Regions from separate parts of the Burkholderia sp. 22313 genome, predicted to be linked through region 1. Evidence: riboswitches for the same ligand, from Rfam matches in the RefSeq annotation. Region 1 holds a riboswitch; the other holds the start of a gene.
The links. A riboswitch is a leader RNA that binds a small molecule or an ion and turns the genes downstream of it on or off. The one in region 1 is predicted to bind cobalamin.
Positions count from the first base shown of each region.

Region 1 (5,916 bases):
CGACGGTGCTCTTCGCGACGAGGTTCGGGTCTTCCTGCAGGTCGCCCGAGAACATCGCGAGCTGCTGCCGCCGTTTCGACGCGAGCGACACCGCCTGTTCGATCCCGTACGGCCAGTACGCCTCGCCGCCGAGATGATCGATCACGACCGTCTTCGCGTGACGCAGCACGTCGTCGACGTAGAAATCGACGGACGCCGGCTGCCGCAGGAACGTGACGTTCGCGAGCCGCACGCCCGGAAAACCGGCCGGCAGCGTCGGCACGACGCTGGCCAGCAGCGACAGCGTCGTGTCGGCCGAGCTCAGGATCACGATGTCGGCCGGCTGCTGGTCGATCCGGATGACGCCCTGCGTGTCGTCGACGAAGCCGCCCGGCGTGGTGCGCAGCAGATGCATCGTGCGTTACGCCTGTTGCATTTCGGCGGCGCAGGCCGCGTCGAACGCGCGCTGCAAGGCGGCCGCGTCGAGCGCCTCGCCGATCAGCACGAAGCGGCTCGCGCGCGCTTCGCCGTCCTGCCAGCGACGGTCGAAATAGCTGTCGAAACGGCGGCCGACGCCCTGGATCACGAGCCGCATCGGCGCATCGGGCAGCGCCGCGAAGCCTTTTGCGCGATAGATCGTGTGGGTCTCGACCACGCGCTGCAGCGCGGCGATCGTCGCTTCGCGCGAGCCGGCGTCGCCCGCCACCACCACCGAATCGAAATCGTCGTGATGATGGTCGTGATCGCCGTCGTCGGCCGAGCCGTGATGGTCGTGGCGCAGGTGGATCGTGTCCTCCGACGCCGACTCGAGCCCGAGCAGCATCGCGAGATCGAGTTCGCCGCGCGTCGCGCGCACGATCTTCACCTGCGGCGGGATTTCCTCGCGGATCGCGGCTTCGACTTCGGCGAACGGCGCATCGCCGACCAGGTCGGCCTTGTTCACGATCACGAGATCGGCCGACGACAGCTGATCGGCGAACAGTTCGTGCAGCGGCGATTCGTGGTCGAGGTTCGGATCGGCGCGGCGCTGCGCGTCGACGGCCTGCGGGTTCTCCGCGAACTGGCCGCTCGCGGCGGCCGGCCCGTCGACGACGGTCACGACCGCGTCGACCGTGAAGCTGTTGCGGATGGTCGGCCAGTTGAAGGCCTGGACGAGCGGCTTCGGCAACGCGAGGCCCGACGTCTCGATCAGCACGTGGTCGAGGTCGGCGCGGCGCTCGACGAGCGCTTCCATCACCGGGTAGAACTCTTCCTGCACGGTGCAGCACAGGCAGCCGTTCGCGAGTTCGTACAGCTGGCCGGCCGCTTCGTCCTGCGCGCCGTCCGCGTCGTCGCAGCCGATGCCGCAGCCCTTGAGGATTTCGCCGTCGATGCCGAGCTCGCCGAATTCGTTGACGATCACCGCGATGCGGCGGCCTTCGGCGTGCTGCAGGATGTGCCGCATCAGCGTGGTCTTGCCGCTGCCGAGAAAGCCCGTGACGATCGTGACGGGAAGCTTGCGTAGGGTCATGGTGGGTCCTGTGGAGAAAAGGGAGTCAGGCCGAGAGCGTCACGTCGATCTCGTCGTAGCGTTTGAGGCGGTAGATTGCGGCCGATACGATCCAGCACGCGAGGAACAGGCCGATCACGACGTAGCCGAGCATCCCGAAATGCGAGGCGACCATCGTCGAGAAACGCCACACCGGGCCCTGCAGCGAGAGTTTATCCGCGAGCAGCGCAAGCACCTCGATGCCGCCGATCAGCGCGGCAACCAGCACCGACACGAACGTGATCGTCATGTTGTAGTAAATCTTGCGGATCGGCCGCACGTATGCCCAGCGGTATGCGCCCATCATCAGGATGCCGTCGGTCGTGTCGACGAGCGTCATGCCTGCGGTAAACAGCGCCGGCAGCGCCATCACCGACCAGAACGACATGCCGCCCTGCACCTGCGTCGCCGAAATGCCGAACAGCGCGATCTCGGTCGCGGTATCGAAGCCGAAGCCGAACAGGAAGCCGACCGGATACAGGTGCCAGCTGCGCGACACGAGGCGGAACAGCGGCCGGAACAGGCGCGCGAGCACGCCGCGCTGGTTCATCAGCATGTCGAGATCGGCATCGACGATCGCCTCGCCGCGGCGGGCCGCGCGAAACGTCCGGTACACGGAGATCAGGATCAGCAGGTTCGCGGCCGCGAGCACCAGCAGGAAGAACGCGGACACGCTCGTGCTGATCACGCCGCCCCAGGTCTTCATGCTCTCGAAGCGCGCGAGCGACGCCGCGGTCAGCGCGACGGCCACCGACATCACGATCACCACGGTCGAATGCCCGAGCGAGAAGAACAGGCCCGCGCCGAGCGGGCTGCGGCCTTCCTGCATCAGCTTGCGCGTGACGTTGTCGATCGCGGCGATATGGTCGGCATCGACCGCGTGGCGCAGCCCGAACACGTACGCGAGCAGCGCGGTGCCCAGCAGCACGGGCTGGTCGCGAAACGCGACGAAGGCCCAGATCCACGCGGCGACGTTGAATGCGACGAGCAATGAGTAGATCGCGACGATTTTGCCGCGCAGCCCGGACGGACTGTCGTTGAACAGGCGGAAGAACGAGTCGAGCATGATGCTCCCTTGCGAACGGTCGACATGATGAATGCCAACACGGCTGCCGCGTGCCCTGCCCGCGCCGCCTGCCGCTCGCCGCGCCGGCCCGCGCGCATGCTGCGGACGGATCGGCGGAGGAAGCGGGAAACGCTCGGACGTCCGGGCGTACTGCGGCCGTGGACGATGCGCCGCCTCCCCGCGGCGCTGAACCCAACGTTTCGGCCGGTATCCGGGCTGACGAACACGCCGCTTCGCCTTCCCGGATGCGCGGCATCCAGTGGCGGTCGTCCGCATGCGACAGGCATGCGGCGAAGCGGCGCTGCGTCGCGCTTGCGCGCGACGCGTTCGCTTACCGTTGCGGGGGCAGCACAGGTTGGCTCGACTGCGGCGCAGGCAGGCTCCCTGTTTCCCGTTTAACTGCGCGCGCCGGAGCGGCACGCGCGAGCACCAAAACGCGTGCGAGTGTAGGCGGCGGTGCGGGGAGCGTCAAGGCGGGACGGGCCGTCCGGGGGCATTCGGCCGGCGCCCGGCATGATGCCGGAAGCCGTATCCGGCCCTTGCGCGGCAGGTTCGCGCGGGCCGGCCGCTGTGCTATCGTATGCGCCGCGTTCGGTGCTCGCATGCGCATTCCGTGCATGCAGTTAAACGGGAAACAGGAGGCGGACATCCGCCCGGCCTGTGCTGTCCCCGCAACGGTACGCCGCCCGCGCGCCGCGATTCCCCCGCACGCGCCCAGGCCGCCCGCGATGCCACTGCCCTTCAGCGGGCGGGAAGGCTGCGGCCTGGCAAGCGGCCAGCCCGGATACCGGCCGACGCAAGGGGCGAGCCTGCGGCTCGCCGAACGCCCGATCCGCGGGGGACGGATGGGGTGCGCATTTCGCCCGCGCTCGCGCGGGCTTCGCCCGATCCGTCATGCACTGCCTGTCCGCCGGCCGCCGATGTGCCGCTCGCTGTCCCCTTTCCACTGCCACGACACGGTGCGCGCCGTGCCGCGTCCGATGAGCCGCGCCTGGCTCGTCGGCGCCGGCCCCGGCGACGCCGATCTGCTCACGCTGAAGGCCGTGCGCGCGATCGCCGCGGCCGACGTGCTGCTCGTCGACGATCTCGTGAACCCCGACGTGCTGCGCCATGCGCGCGCCGACGCGCGCATCGAGCACGTCGGCAAGCGCGGCGGCCATGCGTCGACCCCGCAGGAAACGATCGTCGCCGCGATGCTCGCGCACCTGCGCGCGGGCCGCAGCGTCGCGCGGCTCAAGGGCGGCGATCCGTTCGTGTTCGGCCGCGGCGGCGAGGAGTTGCTCGCGGTCGGCGCGGCGGGTTTCCCGGTCGAGGTCGTGAACGGCATCACGGCCGGGATCGCCGCGCCGGCCGCGCTCGGCATTCCGGTCACGCATCGCGGCGACGCGCAGGGCGTGATCTTCGTCACGGGCCACGGCGCGGGCGCCGACGAACCCGACTGGCGCGCGCTGGCCGCGACGCGCATGACGATCGTCGTCTACATGGGCATTCGTCGGCTCGCCGCGATCGCGGCCGCGCTGCTTGACGGCGGCCTGCCCGGCGACACGCCGTGCGCGGCGATCGAAAACGCGACGCGCGACGCACAGCGGCACGTGCTGGCCACGCTCGACACGGTCGTCGAGCGCGTGGCCGCGACCGCGATCGGTTCGCCCGCGATCGTCGTGATCGGCCGCGTCGCGGCGCTCGCCGACGATCCCGCGGTGCGCGCGGCGCTCGGCGGCCGCGGCTGATGCGCGTCGCGCTCGGCGTCGGGTTCCGCGCGGGCGTGAGCGCCGCGCAACTCGACGCCGCGATCCGCGCGGCGCTCGCGCACTACCCGGGCGCCGCGCCGGCCGTTATCGCGACGCTCGCCGACAAGGCACGGGCCCGACCGCTGCGCACGCTGTGCGCGCGACGCGGCTGGCCGCTCGTCGCATTCGACGCGGCGCAGCTCGCGCAATGCGCCGAACCGGCATTGAGCGGCCCGTCGACTGTCGCGCTGGCGCGTTTCGGCGTCGCGGGCGTGGCCGAGCCGTGCGCGCGGCTGGCGGCACCCAACGGCCGGCTGCTCGGCCCCAAATCCATCCTGGGCGGCGTGACGGTCGCGCTCGCCGGCCCGCTCTGAATCCTTTGTTCCGCTTTCGACAGGACGACTCCCGATGAAAACCGATGCCGAATCCCATCAACGGATGACCGAACGCCGTCGCGCCGGCCATGAAAAGAAGCAGGCTGCCGCCACGCAGGAAAAGGGCCTGCTGATCGTCAACACCGGCAACGGCAAGGGCAAGAGCACGGCCGCGTTCGGCATGGCCGTGCGCGTGCTCGGCCACGGCATGCGGCTCGGCGTCGTGCAGTTCATCAAGGGCGCGCTGCATACGTCCGAGCGCGATTTCCTCGGCGCGGTCGCGCAATGCGACTTCGTGACGATGGGCGACGGCTACACGTGGAACACGCAGGACCGCGACGCCGACATCGCGACCGCGCGCAAGGGCTGGGACGAGGCACGCCGAATGATCGAAAGCGGCGAGTACCGGATGGTGATCCTCGACGAGCTGAACACCGTGCTGAAGTACGAATACCTGCCGCTCGACGAAGTGCTCGCGACGCTCGCCGCGCGGCCGGATGCGGTGCACGTCGTCGTCACGGGGCGGCATGCGCCCGATGCGCTGGTCGAGGCGGCCGACCTCGTCACCGAAATGCGGCTCGTCAAGCACCCGTACAAGGAGCAAGGCGTGAAGGCGCAGCGCGGCGTGGAGTTCTGACCGATGCCGGCCTGCCCCGCGCTGTTCGTCAGCGCGCCCGCGTCCGGCCAGGGCAAGACCTCGGTGACGGCCGGCCTTGCGCGGCTGCACCGGCGGCTCGGCCGGCGCGTGCGCGTGTTCAAGACCGGGCCGGACTTTCTCGATCCGATGCTGCTCGAACGCGCGAGCGGCGCACCCGTGCATGCGCTCGATCTCGGGATGGTCGGTGAAGCCGGCTGCCGCGCGCTGCTCGCCGAGGCCGCGCGCGACGCGGACCTGATCCTGATCGAAGGCGTGATGGGCCTGTTCGACGGCACGCCGAGCAGCGCCGATCTCGCGATCGCGTTCGACGTGCCGGTCGTCGCGGTGATTGCGGCGAAGGCGATGGCGCAGACCTTCGCGGCGATCGCGTTCGGGCTCGCGCGGTTCCGGCCGGCGGTGCCGTTTCACGGCGTGCTGGCGAACCGCGTCGGCTCGCCGCGACACGCGCAACTGCTGCGGCAGGCGCTACCGGACGACTTGCGCTGGCTCGGCCACGTGCCGGCCGATGCGGGCATCGCGCTGCCGGAACGGCATCTCGGCCTGCACCAGCCGGCCGATATCGACGATCTCGATGCGCGGCT
Region 1 covers NZ_JBQEON010000008.1:57,647-63,562, forward strand. Annotated here, with positions in the region: gene cobN (cobaltochelatase subunit CobN) at 1-394, opposite strand, end outside; gene cobW (cobalamin biosynthesis protein CobW) at 401-1,489, opposite strand; gene ACTJKF_RS09005 (HoxN/HupN/NixA family nickel/cobalt transporter) at 1,515-2,573, opposite strand; cobalamin riboswitch at 2,759-3,022, opposite strand; cobalamin riboswitch at 3,148-3,383, shown strand; gene cobA (uroporphyrinogen-III C-methyltransferase) at 3,494-4,303, shown strand; gene ACTJKF_RS09015 (cobalamin biosynthesis protein) at 4,303-4,677, shown strand; gene cobO (cob(I)yrinic acid a,c-diamide adenosyltransferase) at 4,712-5,314, shown strand; gene ACTJKF_RS09025 (cobyrinate a,c-diamide synthase) at 5,318-5,916, shown strand, end outside.

Region 2 (5,916 bases), on a different contig from region 1:
GCGTGCGAGATCGCATCGACCGTCCAGTCGGGACTTTCTGCATCGAAGCGGCGATCGACCCAGCCCCAGTGATACGGATGCAGCAGGTATTCGCCGAGCAGATCGCCGACGTGCGCGAATTCCTGTTGCCACACGTGCGTCCATGCGCCCGGCGTCACGATGCGGCTCAGCCGCCAGTTGCGGATGCCGGGCATGAACGCGGGCATGCGAAGCAGTTCGCGTTCGAGCTCGCGCACCTGCGTTGCGGCGGCCGTTGGCCGCACACGCAGCATCAGCGTGCGCCAGATACCGTCGCGCAGCGCCGGTTCGCGCAGGCCGCCGCCGATCGCCCGGCACGCGGCGCCATCGATTCGGACCACGCCCGGTAAGCGGGCCAGCGCGGTGACATCCATCGTTTGACCGGTCGCCCGCTCGTCGCGCAGCACGTCGAGCGTGTAATCGCCCGCGCCCCAGCAGCCGTCGAGATTGCGCGCGAGCACCACGCGGGTCGCGCCGGGTAACGCCAGCGCGGCATCGCGCACCGCACGTTCGAACGCGCCCGCATCGTCGGTCGCCGCAACATGGATCTGGGCCGTGTCATGCCGCATGGCCGACCTCCGTCAGGGCGGGCAGCGGCGTATCGGCGTCCGTCATCACATGGCGGCGGCGGGCATCGCACAGCCCGTCGACGGCCATCCAGAACGCGACGACGTCGCCGTCGGTCAGTGCGCGCATCCGGTAGTACGACGGTGCGTCGGCGACCTGCCACGTCAGCCACAGCGTGCTCGATTGCCCCGGCACCGCGACGGGCGGCGACACCCAGCGGCCGCCGGCCGTCAGTCCGCGTGCCGCGTGGCCCGGCAGGTAGCGCTCGCGCAGCAGCGCCAGGACGTCGGGAATGCGCTCGGGCTCGAGGGTGATTTCGTCTACGATCTGGATCATGCGCGGGTCGTCTCGGAGGGTTCGCGGCGGGAAGCGAAACCGGCCGCCTACGCCGTTCCGGCGAGGCCGGAAGCGGCCGGCATGGATAGCATTCTTGCGTGGCGGCGCGCGGCGAACCCCTACCGGCCCGCTCACCGGCCCCTGTCGCAACGCTCACATTGGGAGACACATGAAACAGCGCGCATTGCCGGCACGCGGCCGCGTGCTGCCGGGCCTCGGCGCCCGCCTGCTCGACGAACTGGCGCGCAGCGGCGTGCGGCCGACGCCATCGCCGCCATCGCCGGCGTCGCCTGCCGTGGCCGCCGCGTCGGCCACGACGCCCCGCGGCTTCGTCGCGCTGTATCGCGACGCGATCGAGCGGCTCGAAGCGCAGGTCGCGCGCGGCGACGGCCATCCGCCGATGCGCAAGCAGGAAGTCGACCTGATGTGCCGCTGCCTGCTCAGTTGCGCGACGCTCGCCGAGGCGATCCGCTGCGCGGCCGAGTTCTGCGAGATGCTGACGCCGCGCGCCGGCGTGCTGTCGCTGACGGTGCGCGACGGGCACGCGATGTTCCGGATGGATTCGCTGCGCCGCACACGCAGCCCGGCCGCGTGCCTCGTCGACCTGACCGGGCTGTTCTGCTATCTGCAGCTGTTCGGCTGGCTGATCGGGCAGCCGCTGCGGCCGGACGAAGTCTGGCTCGGCCATCCGCGCCGCGACGACGCGATGCCGCTGCTCGGCCTGTTCAACGCGCCGGTCCACGTCGGCCGCAAGACCTACGGCTTCGCGTTCGACGCGACGCGGCTCGACGCCCGCGTGATCCGCCAGCCGGGCGAGCTCACCGCGTTCCTCGTCGATTTTCCGTTTCGTCTGATCGATGCGACGCCGGCCGTCGTGTCATGGTCGCAGCAGGTGCGCGGCTTTCTCGACGCGGCGCTCGCCCGCGAGCAGGCGCTGCCGGCGCTCGCGGAGCTGGCGGCGTGGCTCGGCGTCAGCGAGGCGACCTTGCGGCGGCGGCTGAGCGCCGAAGGCAGCGGCTACCACGTGCTGCGCGAGCAATGCCTGGCCGACGTCGCGCGACGCTGCCTGCGCGAATCGGACTGGCCGGTCGCGCGGATCGCCGCGCATCTCGGGTTCGGCGGCGAGGAAGCGTTCCGGCGCGCGTTCGTGCGATGGACGGGCGTGGCGCCGAGCCGGTTCCGGCGCGACGGCAGCGCCGCCGGCATGCCGTTTCATCAGACGTGAAACCCGACGGGAAGCGCGGTTCGAACGCCCCAAGCGCAAGGACCTGGAAAACATTCGGCGAACACTGACGTTTTTTCGCATCCCGGGCACCCCGGCAATTGACGCACCGGAGCGCTCGCCATTACGCTTGCGCGCTGATGGTTCCCCGGAACGGGATCAAAAGGGAACGCAGGGAGGCCACGCCTCGAATCTGCGGCTGCCCCCGCAACTGTAAGCGGCGAATCCGCGCCACCGCACGCCACTGGGAAACCGGGAAGGCCGGCGCGAATGACGACCCGCGAGCCAGGAGACCTGCCATCGACCCGAGGTCCAAGCAGCCGCACCGGGCGGGGTGTCCCGATGCGCCAGGCACCGCCGTTGGCGGTCGCTCCGTTGCATGGACGGCCCGACCTCAGGACCCTTCCGATGTCCACGCTTGCCGAATTCGCTTCCACGCGGGAAGCGTCGCGCCCTCGCATCGCCGCCCTCACGCGCGGCGTGCCGGCGCGCGTCTCGTTCGTCACCTCCATCACGTTCGACACGTGCGATGACGACTCGCGCGACAACCGCACATGCTGCCCGGCCTCTCCGCGAACCGACACGAACCCGGGCGGCACGCACCGCCCTCCGCTTACGCTCGCCGTACCCGCAACACGATCACGCTTCGCTGCCTCATGAACCTTCGCCACCTTCTCGCCACGTCCGCCGCCACGGCGCTGCTCTCCCCGATCGCCCATGCTGCCGGCGACACGGCGCCTACGCAGGCGCAGCCCGCGGACGGCGCTGACCTGCCGACCATCAGCGTGACCGACACGCGCCACCTGCCCGAGTCGTTCGACCAGCGCTATGCGACCACGCAGGTGCTCACGCGCGCCGATCTCGACCGGCTGTCGCCGAACGACCCGAGCATCACGCAGGCGCTCGCGACGCTGCCGGGCGTGACCGTCTCGCAGACCGGCGGCCCGGGATCCTCGGCGTCGGTCAGCATTCGCGGCTCGTCGGCCAGCCAGGTCGCGGTGTTCATCGACGGGATCCGGATCGGCTCGCCGACCACCGGCGTCGCGCCGTGGGCCGACCTGCCGACCGAAGCGTTCGAGCGCGTCGAGGTGATTTCGGGGCCGGCCGCCGCGTCGTTCGGCGCGAACGCGATGGGCGGCGTCGTGCAGTTGTTCACGCGCCGCGCGGCCAACCAGCCGAACCGGACCATCGTGTCGTTCGGCGGCGGCTCGAACAAGACCTTCGACACGCAGTTGCGCACGTCGGGCACCGTGCCGTCGACGGGGCCGCTCGCCGCGCTCGGCGGCCTCACCTACGCACTCGGGCTGCACGACTACAACACGGCCGGCATCGACGCGACGCGGCCCGTGTTGCCGTACCACGAGGACGGCCGCAATCCGTACCATGCGCAGGATCTCGATGCGCGCCTCGGCTATGCGCGCGACAACTGGTCGATCTCGACGTTCGCGCTGGTTCACCGTTCCGACCTGTCTTATGACAACGCCGGCTATGCGGACCGCCAGCTCGATCATCAACTGACGACCGGCCTCGCGTTCCATCTCGACATCACGCCCGACACGCAGTTCGACCAGTCGTTCGGTTATGCGAACGATCGCCAGTTCCTGTATGCGAGCGACCCGACCATTCCGACCGACCAGATCAACTCGCAGCGCATCACGTCGTCGACGTCGCTGACCCATCAGGCGCACGGCTTCCATCTGTTCGGCCTGCCGCTGTCCGGCGAGACGAAGATCGCGTACGACTTCACGCGCGAGCAGGCGTTCCTGCCGATCGACGTGCCGGACGGCGTGCCGACGCGCAACGATTCCGCGTTCTCGCTGCATCAGTCGGCGACGCTCGGCAGCGTGACGATGTTCGTCGCCGGCCGTCACGAGATCATCGCGGGGAAAGCCGTGAACACCGGCAACGCGGCGCTCGCCTGGGCGATCACGCCGGTTTATACGGCGCGCGTGTCGTACGGCAACGCGTTCCGCCTGCCGAGCTTCAACGACCTGTATTACCCCGGCTACGGCAATCCGGACCTGAACCCCGAACGCAGCGATTCGGTCGAGGCCGCGCTCGACGCGAACACCGCGTACGGCACGTTCAGCGCCGCGATCTACGACACGCGCGTCAACAACCTGATCGCGTACAACCCCGCGACGTTCTCGCCGATGAACATCGGCCGCGCGCATATCCGCGGCATCGACCTGTCGTACAAGGGCACGATCGGCCGCTCTACGCCGGTGAGCGTCGCGATCGGGTTCCTGAACCCGCAGGACGAAACCAACGACAGCTGGCTGAACCGCCGGCCGCGCCAGACCGTCAGCGTGAACGTCGACCACACGTGGGACGAATTTCACCTGCACGCACTGAGCACGGGCGCGTCGCTGACCTACGGCGGCACGACGTTCGACGACCCGGTCAACACGACGTACCTGCCGTCGTACCTGAGCGTGAACCTGCGCGCGTCGTACCGGATCAACGCGCATCTGACGGTGTCGGCGACGCTGTCGAACCTGTTCGACCGCCAGTACATGACCGCGTACGGCTACAACACGCTCGGCCGCACCGCGTTCGGCAAGGTCAGCTATACGTTCTGACGGGCTGATGCGGAGGCCTCGGCGCGGTGTGCGGCGAGGCCTCGGTCGGGAAGTTGGCCGGGGCAGCGCCGACGGGTCGGGTCAAGTGCGAGCGGTCGTGAAGCCGCACTCGTGCGGGGGCATGTCATGAATCCACCGTCCGCCACGAGCAAGCGCGCCGTGTTTACTGCTCTGGTGGCCGCAATGGCGAGTACACTGAAAACGCCATAGACGCAGGAGAACGTGGTGGCTGACTCTGCCCCCCAAAGCACCTTCCGAGGCCTGCCGCTCACTGCGGAGCAGGACGCGGAAGTGCGGCACTACATCAAGGACCGAACGCGGCGTGGGCTGCCATGGGACACGCCGGAGTTGAGCGCAATGCTCAAGGACATGCTGCAGCCCCCCGCTGACGACGACGGCGATATCGCGTCCCCCGCGGACGAAGCCCGACTGGCCGCCGAGCGCGCGGCGGCATCGCTTGACGAAGCGATGGACCCTACCGAGGCGAATGAGGAATGGTATGCGGCGATGGAGTCGGAACGCATGAAAGGACCCAGACGATAAAGCTGGCGCAACGCGCCCCGCTTCAGGGCCAGACAAGGCCACGCACGCCCGCGACCAGCTGGATCGCGCCGAATGCCGCGATGACGGCGGCCGACACGCGCGACAGCCCGTGCATGAACGCGAACGACATCGTCGTGCGCAGCGCGGCGGTCGCGCTGCTCAGGCACAGCCACCAGGTCGCGGAGCCGATGAACACGCCGGCGACCATCCGCGCCACCGTCAACCCCATCGCGCCTTCCCGGGCCGCCGGCAACGGGCCGAGCGCCGCGAAAATCCCGACGAACGACAGGATCGTCATCGGGTTCGACAGGGTCAGGCCGAACGTCGTCAGGAAATCGCGCAGCACGGTCGTGCGCGGCAGGTCGCGTTGCCTCGCCGACGCGGCCGGCGCCTGCCGCGCGATGGTCCACGCCAGCCACACGAGGAACGCGCCCCCGCCGATTTTCAGGCCGACGGTCAGCATCGGGAATGCCGTGACGATGCCTGCGATGCCGAGCGCGCCGAGCAGCCCGTAGATCGCATCGGCGCACGCGGCACCGACGCCCGTCGCGAACCCGGTGTGAAAACCGCGGCTCAGGCTGCGCTGGATGCACAGCATGCCGATTGGACCGACCGGCACCGCGATCGACAACCCCATCACGAAGGACT
Region 2 covers NZ_JBQEON010000005.1:59,006-64,921, forward strand. Annotated here, with positions in the region: gene ACTJKF_RS06275 (Dabb family protein) at 1-587, opposite strand, end outside; gene ACTJKF_RS06280 (hypothetical protein) at 577-921, opposite strand; gene ACTJKF_RS06285 (AraC family transcriptional regulator ligand-binding domain-containing protein) at 1,091-2,146, shown strand; cobalamin riboswitch at 2,268-2,459, shown strand; gene ACTJKF_RS06290 (TonB-dependent receptor domain-containing protein) at 2,800-4,725, shown strand; gene ACTJKF_RS06295 (hypothetical protein) at 4,951-5,268, shown strand; gene ACTJKF_RS06300 (LysE/ArgO family amino acid transporter) at 5,291-5,916, opposite strand, start outside.
Region 2: it holds a riboswitch for cobalamin, as region 1 does, so the genes downstream of both, ACTJKF_RS06290 (TonB-dependent receptor domain-containing protein) here and ACTJKF_RS09005 (HoxN/HupN/NixA family nickel/cobalt transporter) in region 1, are expected to answer to the same signal.